DNA from 2 places in the Cellvibrio sp. KY-YJ-3 genome. Region 1 is predicted to be linked to the other one. Evidence: predicted binding sites of a transcription regulator. Region 1 holds the regulator's gene; the other holds the start of a gene.
What was found. Region 1 encodes PhoB, which activates phosphate uptake and scavenging genes when phosphate is short. Its sites were predicted from a motif close to TGTCATAAANNTGTAACA; they were not measured.
Positions count from the first base shown of each region.

Region 1 (8,194 bases):
CGGCTGGCTGTGATCGTAACCTTCACGGGTGATGTAGTAGCGGAAATAGGTGGTTTTGTGCGCCGCGGTATTAGTCCACACAAAGTTCAGTGGACCAGCAGTCACGCTGGTGGCTGGCCAGTCGGTGCGGGCGAGGTCCATGCCAAACAGGTTGGCGCGGTTGGCGCTACACAGGCGGCCATCGGGAATAAAGAACTCATGGTTGTCGCGCACACCGCCCACCGCCACTTCTTGCGGGGTGTACAAGCCGCCGTTACCTGCTGCTTTGGCTGCGATACACGCGGGGTGACTGGGGTTTTCAATACCGTTTTCCTTACATTGAATCACCCGACTTTTGGGTGATGACACGTAGCCGTGGGCGCTGGCTTCGGTAACGGCAAACAAAGAACTGAGGCTGATGATTAAGGCTGATACGCCACAACTTTTCAGGTTGAGGCGTGAGTGCCATTTATTGATCTTGTTCACTCTGGATCTCCTGCTGGAAGTAAAAAAGGTATAACCGGTGCCACTTGAGCGGCGCGGTAATGTTCAGTGCATTTATATCCAACAACCGGGGTGCGGATATTTTGCAGCAGCAATGAGTCTAAAATGACAACGTTGTATTTGGCGAGTCCGACTTTCGGGTTGAGCGGTAGGAGTTTGCGTAGCGCGTTCGAGTTTTGGCAATAATTCGGATTAATTTCGCCAAAAAAGCCTTTGAATTACAGGGTGTGAAAAAATTGTGATGCTGGTCTCACCCTCAAAAGGATGAGACTCCGGTAGTAAATAAGCCTGATGTGCGAATGTCGGTGTAACTATTGCGGCAGTGCAAAGACACAAATAAACATACTGCCCTTGCCTAGTTCACTGGTAATTTTTAATTCGGCGTAATGGCGCATCAGCACGTGTTTCACAATCGCCAAACCCAACCCGGTGCCGCCGGTGCCGCTGTTGCGGCTGGCATCCACACGATAAAAACGCTCGGTCAGGCGCGGAATATGTTGGGCATCAATGCCAGGGCCGTTATCGCTTACCGAAACATAAAAATGTTTCTCGTCCTGCCATAACAGCATGTTGATGCGCCCTTCGGGCTGGGTGTATTTAATGGCGTTAATTACCAGATTGGAAAAGGCGCTGTGCAATTCTTTTTCGTTGCCCTGCAACAATAGCGGGCGCGTGGTGTTGTTGCACACCAGCGTGAGCTGTTGGTTTTTATCCTTGCTTAATACTTCCGCTTCGCTTTTCACAATAGTGAGCAGCTGCTCAATATTAATGGGCTTGTAATTGTGACCCGCCTCAGTGGTTTCGAGTTTGGAAAGCACCAGTAAATCGTTAATCAGCAGCGACATACGCTTGGCTTGCTGCAACATTTGCTGCAGTGGTTTATTCCAGCTCGGGGTGGTGTTGTTATCGGCGAGGGTTTCCACATAGCCGTTTATCACCGTGAGCGGTGTGCGCAATTCATGGGAGACGTTGGCGATAAAATCCTGACGCATTTTTTCCAAGTTGTGCAGTTGGGTCACATCACGCACCACAATCAATCGCTCCATTTTGCCAAACGGGGTGATTTGGAATTGCAGGTGTTTGGAGGGAAAACGCGGCGAGGGAATTTCCAGCGGCTCGCCGTAATTGCCCTCTTCAAAATAGGCGACAAATTTGGGGTGACGCACAAAATTGATGACCGATTGCCCCTGGTCTTTGGTATTCAACCCAAGCATGCGATGGGCGGCGGGGTTCCAGAAATCCAGATGGCCGCGCGCGTCCAGAATGACCAGCCCGTCTTTGAGTGCTGAGCTGATTTCCTGGATGCGTTTGATCACCGCTTGCAGGTTGTCTTTTTCAATGCGTTGATCGCGCTGCAGTTGGTAGATGTTGTCGAACACCTGCCCCCAGATACCACTGGCCTCCGGCGGGTGTTCGCTCTCGCGTTTGAGTAGCCACTGGTTCAAGCGGCGCATTTGCCAGAGCATCCACACAATGTAAATGCCACAGCCGAGTAGCATCCACAGCGCGTAGTTGTCGCTGAAAAAACCAATCAGGCTGCAGGTGGCGAGAATAATCAGAATGCGCTGGAGTTCAGCGCTGAAACCTTTTAACAAGACCTAAACCTCGTGGCACAAAAGCGAGCGCAAAGGGGCGGACAGTCCTGCAAGACCATCGGAGGGAGGGATCCCGACGATGAGCCTCCAGGGATGGATTTACGGCGTGTCTTGCAGGACTGTCCGCCCCTTTGTGCGAATTCAGGGTAATCAGGCTTCGATTCGGGTAGAAAAACGATAGCCGGTACCGCGTACGGTTTGGATCAGGTCTTCGTGACCGTCGATGGTCAGGGCTTTGCGCAGGCGGCGGATATGCACATCGACCGTGCGCTCCTCCACATACACATTGCCGCCCCAGACATGATCCAGCAATTGGCTGCGAGTATAGGCTCTTTCCTGGTGGGTGAGAAAAAACTCCAGCAGGCGATATTCAGTGGGGCCCATATCGACTGACTGATCGTGGATGGTGACGCGGTGGCTGGCGGGGTCCAAACACAGACCCTGTACGGTGATGGGGGCGGCGGAAATCTGTGGGTCGGCACGACGCAATACCGCTTTCAAGCGGGCGACCAATTCACGCGGTGAAAAAGGTTTGGTGATGTAATCGTCGGCGCCAACTTCCAGCCCCTGAATTTTGTTGTCCTCTTCACCTTTGGCGGTGAGCATGATGATGGGAGTATTAGCGGTAACTTCGTCGCGCTTCAGGCGGCGCGCGAGTTCAATACCGCTGGTGCCGGGCATCATCCAATCCAACAGGATCAGGTCGGGTTTTTCGTCGATAATCAGGCCGTGAGCGTCCTGCGCGTTACTGGCTTCCAGCACTTGGTACTCGGCCATCTCCAGTGCCACACGCAACATATCGCGAATGGCGGATTCATCGTCGACGATAAGAATTTTGCGACCAGTCATAATCTTCTGCCTAATAAAACTACGGTAGGCTTCACGTTTCATGAAGCTATTGTTGCAGCTTATTTAATAAGCTCAGTGTTACATATTTATGACAAGTCAGAAAATTGTAGCTGCGTGCAGTCGCGTGGGCTTAGCGCCAGTAATAATCCATAGCTAAACCGGCAAATACCGCCACACCCACCCAGTTGTTATTTAAAAAGGCTTTGAAGCAGGCTTCGCGCGCGCGAAAGCGAATCAGCCATTGTTGATAGGCAAACAAACCACCCGCCACCGTCAAGCCCAGATAATAGAACAGCCCCAGCTCAAAGCGATTGCCCACCAGAATCAGCGCATAGAGCGCCAGGATTTGCAGGATGCCGGTCATCAACCGATCCTGTTCCCCAAACAAGATGGCGGTGGATTTCACGCCGATTTTAAGGTCGTCCTCGCGATCCACCATGGCATAAAAGGTGTCATAAGCTACCGTCCAGAGCACCACGGCGAGGTAAATCAGCCAAATGTTTTCGTGTAGCGAACCGGCCTCGGCCGCATAGGCCATGGGTATTCCCCAGGCAAACGCGGCACCCAATACTACCTGCGGCAAGTGGGTGTGACGTTTCATAAAAGGGTAGCAGAAGGCGAGCAACAGACCGCCGAGGGAGAGTTTGATGGTAAGCGGGTTGGTCATCAGCACTAATGCAAAGGCGATCACGCATAGGCCAATGAATAAAAAAATCGCCTCGCGGCTGGAAACTGCGCCGGTGGCGAGCGGGCGATCTTTGGTGCGCGCGACGCTGCCGTCGATTTTGCGGTCGGCAAAGTCATTGATTACGCAGCCAGCCGCGCGCATCACAATCACACCCAGAGTAAAAATCACCAGATTTTTCACGCTGGGTATGCCTTTGGCTGCCAGCCACAGGCTCCAGAGGGTGGGCCAGAGCAGCAGCAATGTGCCTATGGGGCGATCCATGCGCATCAAGCGCCAGTAGAGCGGCAGTTTTTGCTTGAGTTTGCCCATAAACCCGCTAGTCCCGGCCTTTTTAGCCGCTGTTGTACGCGGTTTTGGCGTATCTGTAGTTGCTGTTTTTGGGCTGGCGGCTTTGGTGCCAGCTGCTTTTGCAGTGGCAGGTTTAGCGGAGCGGCGGGGCGTTTTAGGGGTTGTCATAAGCCGATATTCAAATGTTATTGATTATTGATCGATGGTTTATCCTGCAACAACTGAGCGCAGAGCGCGGGTAAAAACACCTCACTCACCAGCAGCGGTTTCCCATCCAATGCAAACACCGAGCGACGTCCCCAGAGTGAGTTCTGGCGGGCGATACTGGCGTGCACATAGCCATCATCGGCGCTAAAGGCGGCTACTGCAATGGGGCTGCGCCGCAAGTGCGGCTGACTAAACAAAAAGGCGCCGAGTGGACGATTGTGCTGTTTGCGCAGGTGGCGCAATTTACCGCTAAGGCTGGACAGCGGCAGTACACTGCGCGCAAATACCCATGGCTGGTTGCGACCACACAGAATTACCTCGCGGATTAATGCGCGCGCGGGCCGCGCCATGGCGAGTGCTTGTTGTTCTTCACGGCTGGGGAGGGCGAGATATTGACGCAGAACCTCCAAGTGAAACTGGCCTTGGCTGAGCGCAATCAAACGGGCGGTGAGTGAGCCGCTATCATCCAGCCAAGCGCATAAGGCGCGCGGAGGACGGCTTTGGGGCGGCAGCTGTCGGCGTGGGCGCCAGCGGAAACTGCGGTGGGTGGAAGCTATCGCACTGGGCAAAACTATCTCCTCTGCCTGCTGTGAGCGGGCGCAGTTTATCAGCTTGATTCAGAGCGCGGTGGTGAAAAAGCGCCGTCAAGCCTGCCGCAACCGCCTGCAAGCAGGTAAACTCGCGGCTTGATACCCTAAAGGAGAAGCATTATGCATAAGACCGATATAGTTGTTGCCCTGGCCAATACGACTGACCTGGGCGTAAATAAAGCGGATTTGGTGGTCTCGGCGTTTATTGAGCAGATCACCAATGCCTTGGCGCGCGGTGAGTCGGTAGCGCTGCTGGGTTTTGGCAGTTTTAATGTGAGCGAGCGCGCCGCGCGTGAAGGCCGCAATCCGCAGACGGGTGCCACTATCCAAATCGCCGCCAGCAAAACCGTCACCTTTAAAGCGGGCAAAGCGTTGAAAGACGCCGTTAACGAATAATTTTTTCCCTGTTCATCCCCTCTGCGGCGGTTCGCTGCCGCAGTCATCTACCCTCGATACCCAATAATTCCAAGAGGTTTTCCTATGTCACTGACTAACAAGATTCTGCTCGGCATGCTGTTGGGCATTGTAGTTGGGGTAGTGTTTAACCTGATTTTAGGGGTAGATGAAGCGAATAAGGTTCCAGCAACGCAACTGGGGCAATGGTTGCAGACGGTTGTAATCAATGGCCTGTTGGATGCGATTGGCCAGGTATTTGTTGCCTCGCTCAAGTTATTGGTTGTTCCGCTGGTATTTGTCTCGCTGGTCTGCGGTGCGGCTTCGCTGGGCGGGCACAGCCGTATGGGTGCACTGGCGACCAAAACCATGGCGCTCTATTTGTTGACTACTGCGCTCGCGATTGCATTGGCGATGGGCGTGGCGGTAATAGTCCAGCCCGGTGGTGATGTGGATATGGCTTTGGCCAGCAACTACGCGGCACCTGAAGCCCCCTCGATTAAAGAGACCTTTGTCAGTATTTTCCCCAGCAACCCGATTCAAGCCATGGCTGAAGGCAATATGCTGCAAGTCATTGTGTTTTCGATTCTGTTTGGTGTGGCCATAGCGCGCACCGGCGGGACTATTGGCAGCAACATGAGCACCTTCTTTGAGAACCTCAATGAGGTGGTGTTAAAGATGGTGATGTTGTTGATGCAGTTGGCACCCTATGGTGTGTTTTGCCTATTGGTCAAACTGTTTGCCTCGCTGGGTTTTGGTGCCATTCTCGATCTCGCCAAGTATTTTTTTACGGTGTTATTTGTATTGCTGCTGCACGGTTTGGGCGTCTACGGCCTGCTGCTGAAAACCCTGAGCGGCTTAGGCCCGCTGATTTTCCTGCGCAAAATGTGGAAGGTGATGGTATTTGGTTTCAGTACTGCCTCCAGCAATGCCACCCTCCCGGTGACCATGCGCACGGTGGAGCACGATTTGGGGGTGGACAACAAAGTGGCCAGCTTTTCGGTACCTCTGGGCGCCACTATTAACATGGATGGCACCGCCATCATGCAGGGCGTGGCCACTGTATTTATCGCCCAGGCCTACAACATCGATATTGGTCTGATGGGTTATCTAATGGTGATACTCACCGCCACTCTTGCCTCGGTCGGCACCGCCGGTGTGCCCGGTGTTGGTCTGGTGACTCTGGCGATGGTATTGCAATCGGTGGGGTTGCCGGTGGAAGGCATTGCGTTGATTATCGGCGTGGATCGCTTTTTGGATATGGTGCGCACCGCCGTGAATATTACCGGCGATGCGGTTGTTTCAGTAATTGTCGCCAAAAGTGAAGGCATGCTCGACGAGACACGCTTTAACGATATGACCCTTAACGCCGAAACCGACCCTGTCTAGTGGCGGGTGGCGGTTTCGTCGTCATCCAGATCAAACTCCACGCTGATGGAAAGATCCTCCACCAGACAGGGCCAGCGCTCCAGTTCCTGTTGCCAGCCCTTCACTTTGTGAGTAAGCACATAGTCTTCGATGTGCTCGCCCGTAAACCCCTGTTCATCCAGAAGCAATTCGGCTGAAAAGAGCACCGCCTGATCCAATTCATTGGCAAAGGGCTCGCCAATTAATTCATGGGCAATCACATTGGCGAGAGTCATATCCATCGGCGCTAGCGGAATGCCACTTTTTGCCATAAAGCGATCATTCACTTCCTCCAGCAAACGATGCGCAAGGTAAGCTTCGTCAAGCAGCGCCTGCAGTTGGCTATGCGGGTCCACAATTGACGGTGGCGATAAAAAGTAATCACTGGCGATTTTCAGCAGTGGCTTAACATCCTCGTAGATGCCCGCTTCCTGCGCCATGGTGCGGATCGCATCGATAAAATCGGGCACGTGTTTGATGTAGCGCACCACAAAATCGGCGAGCTTTTTGGTGGCCTTATCGGCCGGTAATTTAATGGCGTTATGCAGGTGCCCTTTGCGGCACTCCACAAATTCGAGCAATTTGCCTGACGCGGAATCCTGCTCCTGCGCTTGGCGAATCAGCTGGCGAATGGGATTCAAGGGGTCATTCATGGTGCCCGTGTACTGGTTATAGGTGATCACATTTATTGTCCTTCGCGGCGCCTACTTCAACGAGTGGCGATTTAAAAGTAAACCATGGCAGTACAAACGCAAGTGAGTCTTAATAACGTCTTTTTATAAGAATTGGCAGAACTGCGTAAATTCACCTGAATACCCTTGGGGTATTCAGGTTAGTGCTTGTTTTATATAGAAATTAGAATGCACCCGAGAGTTTCAGGCGCAGGCTATTGTCGATGTCGCCACTAAAATATTGTTGGAATTGCAGGCTCAAATCCAGGCGGCCAAGGGTTTGACCTATACCTATTACCCCGTAGAGCCCGCCGTCTATTTCGATATCCTCGGAGTAACAATCGCTGCAATTACTGATGCTGCGCTCCGAGGCCAGGATACCGCTGATGCCACCGCGGACGGTCACAAAGGTCATATTGTCCTGTCCAAAACGGTATTTGGGGCCGTATTCGGCAAATAGCATAAACGCGTTGGCGTCTGACTCTTCGTAATCTACATCGTCGCCCCAATAGTCCTCTACATATTGGCCAAAGGCTGCGTTATCGCGGTAGAAAAGTACGTTAATGCCCAGCGACAGGGTATTTTCGCTGTTGCTGGAATAATATTCCGCTGCGCCACCTACCGCTGTGGCGGTGTCTTCAATGCCCTGCGATGCAGCGGCTTCTTCGTCAAACCTGACATGATCAACATGCCCCGACCAGCTCCAGCCGGTGTAGCTGGCCTTAGCCGGATTATTGGGGGTGCTATTGGGTGCCGCAAGCGCGGTACAACTGGCGCCCAACAGGGCCAGGGTTACGAGAGTGTTGCAGCTCAGCAGGTTTTTTATGCGTGATGAGTTCATCAGGTAAGGTTTCATAGTGATAATCCATTCAGGGTGAAGCGATTTAGGGTGAGAAAAACAGGGTAGCCGTAAAACCAGCACTTGTCCGCTGGGGACTTGATAAGAATTTTGGGTGCTGGAAACTGTATGCCCACTTAACAATCGCGCTTATAGCGCAGCTTTCCGTGAATTTAGCGGCCCGA
Region 1 is NZ_CP031727.1:1,042,525-1,050,718, forward strand. It holds gene D0B88_RS04465 (lytic polysaccharide monooxygenase) at 1-465, opposite strand, end outside; gene phoR (phosphate regulon sensor histidine kinase PhoR) at 795-2,078, opposite strand; gene phoB (phosphate regulon transcriptional regulator PhoB) at 2,229-2,927, opposite strand; gene ubiA (4-hydroxybenzoate octaprenyltransferase) at 3,058-3,924, opposite strand; gene D0B88_RS04485 (chorismate lyase) at 4,089-4,679, opposite strand; gene D0B88_RS04490 (HU family DNA-binding protein) at 4,821-5,096, shown strand; gene D0B88_RS04495 (dicarboxylate/amino acid:cation symporter) at 5,181-6,482, shown strand; gene D0B88_RS04500 (hypothetical protein) at 6,479-7,183, opposite strand; gene D0B88_RS04505 (hypothetical protein) at 7,356-8,027, opposite strand.

Region 2 (8,194 bases), 140 kb from region 1:
CTTCCCTGGGGAACCCTCGTCTGGGAAATTCGCAGCGTCAACCACCGCTACCTTGAACCCAGCTTCCGCCTGCCCGAGGATTTCCGCGAAATAGAACCGCACCTGCGCGACGCCATGCGTAAAGCGCTGCAGCGCGGTAAAGTCGAAGCCAGTTTGAACGTGCACTGGGAGCAAGAAGGTGAAAACGAATTAGGCCTGAACCTCACCAAAGTCGCGCAGCTCACCAAAGCTGCACAACAAATCAACGGCTTGCTGGGCGATGTTGCAGCGCCAGTAAATGCGCTGGAAATTTTGCGCTGGCCGGGCGTGATTCAAAAGCAGGAGCTGGACCGCGACGCCATGCACCAGGCCGCGCTCGAATTATTCGACAGCGCCCTGGAAGGGTTAATCGAACACCGCTCGCGCGAAGGCGCAGAACTGGAACAGCTGATCCTCAGCCGCTTGGACAGCGTCTCCACACGAGTGGTAAAAGTGCGCGCGCGCATGCCCGAAATCCTCGCCGCACAGCGCGAAAAACTGCAAGCTAAACTCAGCGCCCTGCAAGTGGAATTAGACCCGGAGCGCCTGGAACAGGAAATTGTCTTACTCGCGCAAAAAGCCGACGTGGACGAAGAATTGGATCGCCTGGACACCCACGTTATCGAAGTCAAACGCAGCCTCAAACAAACCGATTCCTTAGGCCGCCGCCTTGACTTCTTGATGCAGGAATTAAATCGCGAAGCCAATACACTCTCATCCAAAAGTATTGTGAGCGATACCACCCAAGCGGCGGTGGAATTGAAGGTTCTGATTGAGCAAATGAGAGAGCAGATCCAAAATATCGAATAAATTTTTTGTCGCCCACCCAATAAAAAGGCCGATGGCAAACACCATCGGCCTTTTTATTGGGCGGAAAAATTAATTACACGCTGAACCCGTTACCACGGGGATTTCTGCCGTGCCGGAGTGGGTTCCTTGAAAACCGAACTCTGCTGACTGGCCGGGTTGAATGCTGGCATTCCAGCCGGCGGGGGTGGCGCTGTAGGGGTTGTTGCCGCTGAGGGTTGCGTTCCAGCTGCTGGTGATGCGCGTGCTGCCGCTGTAGTTCCAACTCACATTCCAGTTGTTGATTGCGCTGGTGCCCGTATTGGTAATGCGGATGGTGCCGGTGAAACCCGAACCCCAGTTGTTGCTGACGATGTAGCTGCAGTTGCCCCCGCTCACTGCACTGGAAGCCGAACTTGAGGCGACGCTGGAAAGCGCACTGCTGGTGACGACTGCACTGCTGTTGGAACCGGCAGTGGGTGTAGCGCTGAAGGCATTGGAGTTGTATGACACACCATTCGCCGTGTATTTCACCCAGAACCAATAGGCTGTGCCATTGCTGAGATCAGTTGCGGTATAGCTGCGGGTGCTGGCGGCGAGCGATGCGATGCGCGTACGCCCGGCGGGGTCGGCATCGGTGTCGCGATAGATTTCTATCGCACTAATCGTCCCGCTCGCAGACCAACTGAGCGCAACTTGACCATTGCCGGCGCTGCCCCCGAGGGTGACCGCTACGGGCGCCACAGAACTTGAACTGCTGGATGAGCCGCTACTTACCGGCCCAGCGTTGGGGTTGGTGCCGACAAAATACAGATCCGGTGCAGGCGGTGTCGCCATACCATCGCCGAGGAAAAAACCGGGGTGCGGCGGCTGGTTGTAACCTACGTTTTGCCAGGCGATGGCGGTGCGGTACTGGCTGTCGTGCATTAGCGTGCGCAGCTTATGGGAAGTGATAGTGTTGGTGGAGAAGATCAACAGTTGGCTGTTGTTTTCGTGGCGCCAGATCACCTCTTCACGCCAGTCACCCAATAGGTCGGCCGAGAGCCCCGGTGTCGCTTTGGTGCTGTTGTTGGAAGCGGCGCCATAGTTGTAGGCGGTGAGCAGGCGCGAGCTGCTGTTATTGCTGTAATTCCACTTGTCGATCATGGTGTTATTGAGTTGTTCGCGCAGCAGGTCGCCATCCCACCAGGCGGCAAAATTGATCGAGGCCGGTTTGCTGGTGGTGATTTGGCTGCCGGTCGCCGAATTGATACCACCGGCGCTGGCCCAGCTCTCGGCACCCGGGGTGCGTGGGTCTATATCCATAATCACGCCGCGCCCGATATCGCCACCGCCCTGAAAACTCCAGATGATCTGGCCGGTTTTGGCGTCGTGCATTTCCACGCCGTGGTTGCCGTAGCTACTGGGCGATTCATGCACCATAAACACCTCCAAGCCAGGGCGACTGGGCAGGAAATCGCTCAAGTGCAGCGCATCGCCATGGCCGAGGCCGGTGGAATAGAGCAGGGTGCCGTTGTCGTTAATAGTGGCGGCGCCATAGACGATTTCATCCCTGCCGTCCTGATCCACATCGCCCACAGTGAGGCTGTGGGCGCCTTGGCCCGCAGCGGCGCCATTGCCGCTGCTATTGCTGTCAAATGTCCAGCGGCGGGTGAGTTGGCCGTTGCGCCAGTCCCAGGCGACGAGTACCGCGCGGGTGTAATAACCGCGCGCCATGATCAGGCTGGGGCGGGTGCCATCCAGGTAGCCGACGCCAGCGAGGAACCGATCCACCCGGTTGCCGTAATTATCGCCCCAACTGCTGACCGTGCCGCGCGCGGGCAAATAATCCGTCGTTGCCATGGCGACACCGGTCTGGCCGTTAAATACGGTGAGATATTCAGGGCCGCTGAGAATATAACCACTACTATTGCGGTAATCGGTGTTGGCATTGCTGGCGCCAAGCACTGTGCCTGCAGCGTCGCGGGTGCCGGGGGCGGTTTTCAGCGCCACTTCGGCTTTGCCGTCGCCATCCAGGTCGTACACCATAAATTGCGTGTAGTGGGCGCCGGCGCGAATGTTCCGGCCCAAATCAATACGCCACAACTGGGTACCGTTCATCTCGTAGGCATCGATAAACACATTGCCGGTGTAGCCGCTTTGGGAGTTGTCCTTGGCGTTGGAGGGGTCCCATTTCACAACAATTTCATACTGCCCGTCGCCGTCCAGATCGCCCACACTCAAGTCATTGGGGGAATAGGTATAAGCCTCGCCGCTGGGCGTGGTGCCACCGTTCGGGCGATTCAAATTCACTGCAAGATAGGGGTTTGACCAGGTCGCTTTGGCCGCGTTAGCTGCATATTCGACGCCGTTTATTACCGGGCGAATGGTGTAGGCCGCGCTGGTGGTGCCACTGCTATCAAGGTAATTGGTACTGTTGGTAATGGGCGTGGCGGTGATTTTGCTGCCGTTGCGATAGACATTAAAACCAACCGCCGCCGGGTCATCGCCGAGCATGCGCCAACTGATAAACACGCCATTGCCTGCGGGCAGGGCAACGACACCGCGATCCAGATATTCCGCTTGGCGCGCCGCAAAAACGGGCGCCGCCGCAAGCCCGATAAGGCCGGCACATACACAATTCCGCAGCATTTTAGGCAATCGGCGCGAAGGCGGCGGTGGATCAATAGTGGGTAAATGGATGGGCTGCGACGGGGCGATCTGTGATTGTTCCATGACTGTAATCTCGACTTATTGATTATTAGGAGTGCCGCAAGGGCTTGTCGAGGTTATATAAATCTGATTTATAGCGAAGCGCTGTTGTACGCCAAACCGATTTTCAGCGCCACAAATTGTGCAAAATGTGAACTGGGCATGCACAGGATTTTGTGTATTGAAGTGATTTTTACAAATAAAAATTACCACTGACTGGCTTTGGAATCAGCCAATCAGCGGGTAATGCGGAGGATAAAGTTAAATCAACTCGCGACGTGCGCCGACCAGCGCTCCAGCAGGATCGCCTGGGCATCAATTGTCTCTTCACCCTGTTTGGGTTGCGTGGGCAGGTAGCTGCCGTCCTCTTGCAGAATCCAGGCGTGGGTATTGTCGCGCAGGTATAAATCCAGGTCTTCCAAAATACGGTCGCGGATTTTTTTGTGTTTGATCGGGAAGCAGGTTTCCACGCGATGAAACATGTTGCGCACCATCCAGTCGGCACTGGAGCAGTAGAGTTCCGGGTTGCCGTTATTTTCAAAATAAAACACGCGATGGTGTTCCAAAAACCGGCCGATAATCGAGCGCACCTGGATATTTTCCGATTGCCCTTTTACGCCGGGGCGCAATTGACATACACCGCGCACAATCAAATCAATTTTCACGCCGGCCTGCGAGGCCGCATACAATTCGTTCACCAATTCTTCATCATAAAGTGAATTCATTTTGGCGATGATATGGGCGGGTTTGCCCTGCTCGGCATTTTCTTTTTCGGTGCGAATCCGCCGCACCATACCTTTGTGCAGAGTAAATGGCGCATACAACAGCGATTCCATTTTGGACGCTTTGCCCATGCTGGATAATTGCAAAAATACGCGGTAGACATCTTCGCCCAAATCTTTATCCGAGGTGAGCAAACCATAGTCGGTATAAATTTTACTGGTGCGCGGGTGATAGTTGCCGGTGCCCAAATGCACGTAATAACGCAGTTTGGTCTGTTCGCGGCGCGCGACCAAAATCATTTTGGCGTGGGTTTTAAAACCGACCACACCGTAAATCACGTGAATACCAAAACGCTGTAAACGCTCGGCAAGTGCCACGTTTTGTTCTTCATCAAAACGCGCGCGCAATTCCACAATCGCGGTCACCTCTTTGCCCGCTTTGGCAGCGGCAACCAAGGCATCCACAATCGGTGAGTTGGAGCCAGTGCGGTAAAGCGTTTGTTTAATCGCCAGCACTTGGGGGTCGGCAGCGGCTTCGCGTAAAAAATCCACCACACACTGAAACGAATCAAAGGGGTGATGCAGCAACATATCCTGCTTCTGCAACACTTCAAAATACGAATTGTTGCGCTTGGGCAGTTTGGGCATGGCCTGCACAAAAGGTTTGAAATAATGTTGCGGGGTTTTGATCAATTCAAATAAATCGGCAAAGCGATTGAGATTCACCGGGCCATTTATGCGATACAAATCGCGCTCTTTAATTTCGCAGCGCTGCAATAAAAACTGCTCCAGCTCGCCGGGGCAGGTGTCGGTAATTTCCAGGCGCACTTCGTCGCCATATTGGCGATAGGCAAGTTCACCTTGCACCGCGCGCAACAAGTCATCGGTCTCCTCTTCATCGAGAAAAATGTCCGAGTTGCGGGTGAGGCGGAACTGGTAACTTTCCATCACCGTCATGCCCACAAAAATCTCGCCCATAAAAAAATGAATAATGGAGGAGACAAAAACAAATGCGCGCCCTTGGGTGACTAATTCTTTGGGCAATTCGACAATGTGTGGCAGCGAGCGCGGCACCTGCACTATGGCGCGGCCGGAGTTGCGCCCAAACGCGTCTTTGCCGTCGAGGCGCACAATAAAATTCAAACTTTTATTGAGGATGCGCGGAAAGGGGTGCGCCGGATCCAGGCCGATGGGGCTGAGTACCGGTAGCACTTCGGATAGAAACACCTGCTTTAAATGCACAATTTGTTCAGGTGTCCACTCGTCGCGGCGCAGCACAGAGATGCCGTTTTCGCGCATCGCCGGCACCACTTCTTCATTCAGAATGCGGTACTGCTCATCCACCAATTGATGGGCGCGCACAGAAATTTCATTCAGCGTCTGGGTTTGGGTCAGGCCGTCCGGCCCTTGGGTTGGGGGCGCATTGCGCTCCAGAATCTCTACCAGGCCACCCACGCGCACTTCAAAAAATTCGTCGAGATTGGTGGAAAAAATACACAGGAATCGCAGCCGCTCCAGCAGTGGCAAACTGCGGTTATAGGCTTGATGCAAAACACGTTTGTTGAATTCGAGCAAGCTCAGCTCGCGGTTGAAATAGGCGTTATCCACCTTGTACCTCGTAACACGATTCATGTGAAGCCAATAAGTTGCGCCAGATTATGGCAATTGTGTGACAGAAATAAGACAGTAGTGTTCCTGTTGTAACACTAGCAAAGAATCGCTGCGGCGGGGCCGTTAGGTGAGAATGAAAAATAGCGGCGGGAAGGAAAAACAAGGCCTGCACTTGCAGGCCTTGGTGACTGATCCACTGGTGGGAATCAGCGACGAATCAGTTGCACTTGTATACATCAAAACTCTGGCGGCCATTGTTCACCAGACTGGCCGGAACAATGGTATCACCACCAAATGAACTGGCTTCATTGCGTGCCATGTTGGTCAATTCAGTGGCCACTTTGTTAGGGTCGCGCTTCATAGAGCCAACAAAGTTATCTTTCACTTTTACATTCACGGTGCGGACTTTTTCACAGCTGCGTACGTTAGCGGCGTTGGCAACCGCCACATTGCTGCCTTGTTCATTCACTTTCACCCAAGTACAGGCGCTGGTGAGTGATACCAGGGCTACAGCCAACAGAGACATTTTTTTCATAAGCAGATCCTCGCAAGTGATGGTGGGGTAGTCGCTGGTCAGATACTAGCCAACGACCAAAAACTCGCGGCTACACTAATGCCAGCGCGTCAGGGTTGCAAGCCTTGCCGCGCGCAAGCCTGTGGCATCAAAGATAATAAATTTGGGCAATCGCTATCGGCAGTAGTATCTTTAGCGCTAGCGCATCCGGCCCCGCTGCCGCGCTGTGACTAATATGCGTCACCCCCGTGTTGCACGACCAATAATCAGATTCAGCGATAGGACAATCCCTAAAGAGGAGTTTACCCATGGGTTCATCACCGCAAGGTGCCCGTCATCACCTGTTCAACCGGCAAAATCTGTGGCGGCTAATCAAGCTGTTGGCAGTGCTGGGTATTTTTATGTCAATCACTCTTGCCATTGGCAAACTCTACCAAAAATGGGACGACGACCCGGTGCGCGGTGCGCTGGCGGTAGAGAACGGCACGTTTGGCGAGAACTATTCCACCCCCATCTACCTGGATCAGGGTTGGAGCGCCAACGACAGCCTCTGGTACTACAACACCACCCAGGGCTCGGCACTGATTCCCTACGACTTTTTTATCGCCCTGGAACAGGCCGAATTCAACGAGCCGTTTCGCGCCAATAGCCTGATCGACAAATACCGCTACCTGCCGCAAAAACCCACTTTCTTCAACCCCGACGGCCTGCCGGTCGGCTTTGTCAAAGAGAGCTATAAAGGCAAGGATTACGTCGGGTTTACCTGCGCCGCCTGCCACACGGGTCAGGTTAACTACAAAGGTACGGCCATCCGGATCGACGGTGGCCCGGCGCTGGCTGATATGGTGGGTTTTCTCACCGAGCTGGAAAAAAGCATGACCCGCGCGCTCACCGACGCGGAAAAAAACCAGCGCTTTGTACAGCAGGTGTTGACGCTGAATAACAGCTACAGCCGCGCGGAGGATGTGCAGAGCGACCTCAAACGCTGGACCCGCAAAATTAACCTCTACAACACTATTAACCACTCCAGTGTCGACTACGGTTATGCGCGCCTCGATGCCTTTGGGCGCATCTACAACCGGGTGCTGGAGCATGTGATCAGCCGCAAACAGTTGCGCGATGTACTCATCGGCGCCACCAAAGCCGATGGCGATACCAACCTCATGACCGCCGCACAGGTGGACAAGGTGCTGTACAAGATCAGCGAGACCATTATTGGCGACCTACAGTTTGCCAAAATTATCGAGCGCTTGATGTCTACCGATGACGGCTACCCCGGCCTCGGCATGGTAGATATGGAGCGCATCAAGGCCCTGATCTTCAACGAACCTAACGCCCCCGTCAGCTACCCCTTTTTATGGGACATCGCCCAGTCTGACTATGTGCAGTGGAATGGCTTGGCGAGCAATGCGGGCATGGGGCCGCTTGGGCGCAATACCGGGGAAGTGATTGGTGTGTTCGGCATTTTGGACTGGACCGCCCACAAGCGCGGCTGGACCTTGTCGTCCCTGCTCACCGGTCAGCGCAGCAAAAGTTACCAAATCGACTTTTCCTCCTCGATTGATATGGTGAACCTGTCGCGTCTGGAATCGCACCTTAAAAGCCTGACCTCACCGGTCTGGCCGACGATTGAAACCCACACCAAAAACCCGGAGCAGCAAAAGGCCAATGCGGTATTTGGCGCACTGCCCGAGTGGCGCATCGACTACGCCAAGGTCCGCCGCGGGCGTAAACTCTATGCCGAGTATTGTGAGTCCTGCCATGAAGTGGCGGATCGCACCGACCGGGATCGCATCCTGGTGGCCGACATGTCCAATATCGATGTGGTGGGCACTGACCGGGCCATGGCCGA
Region 2 is NZ_CP031727.1:1,184,395-1,192,588, reverse strand. It holds gene D0B88_RS05050 (YicC/YloC family endoribonuclease) at 1-828, shown strand, start outside; gene D0B88_RS05045 (cellulose binding domain-containing protein) at 898-3,519, opposite strand; gene ppk1 (polyphosphate kinase 1) at 3,762-5,825, opposite strand; gene D0B88_RS05035 (DUF4156 domain-containing protein) at 6,046-6,363, opposite strand; gene D0B88_RS05030 (di-heme-cytochrome C peroxidase) at 6,651-8,194, shown strand, end outside.
Region 2: ppk1 (polyphosphate kinase 1) is a predicted target of PhoB. The motif match lies at 5,886-5,903, and genes of this name have one in related genera.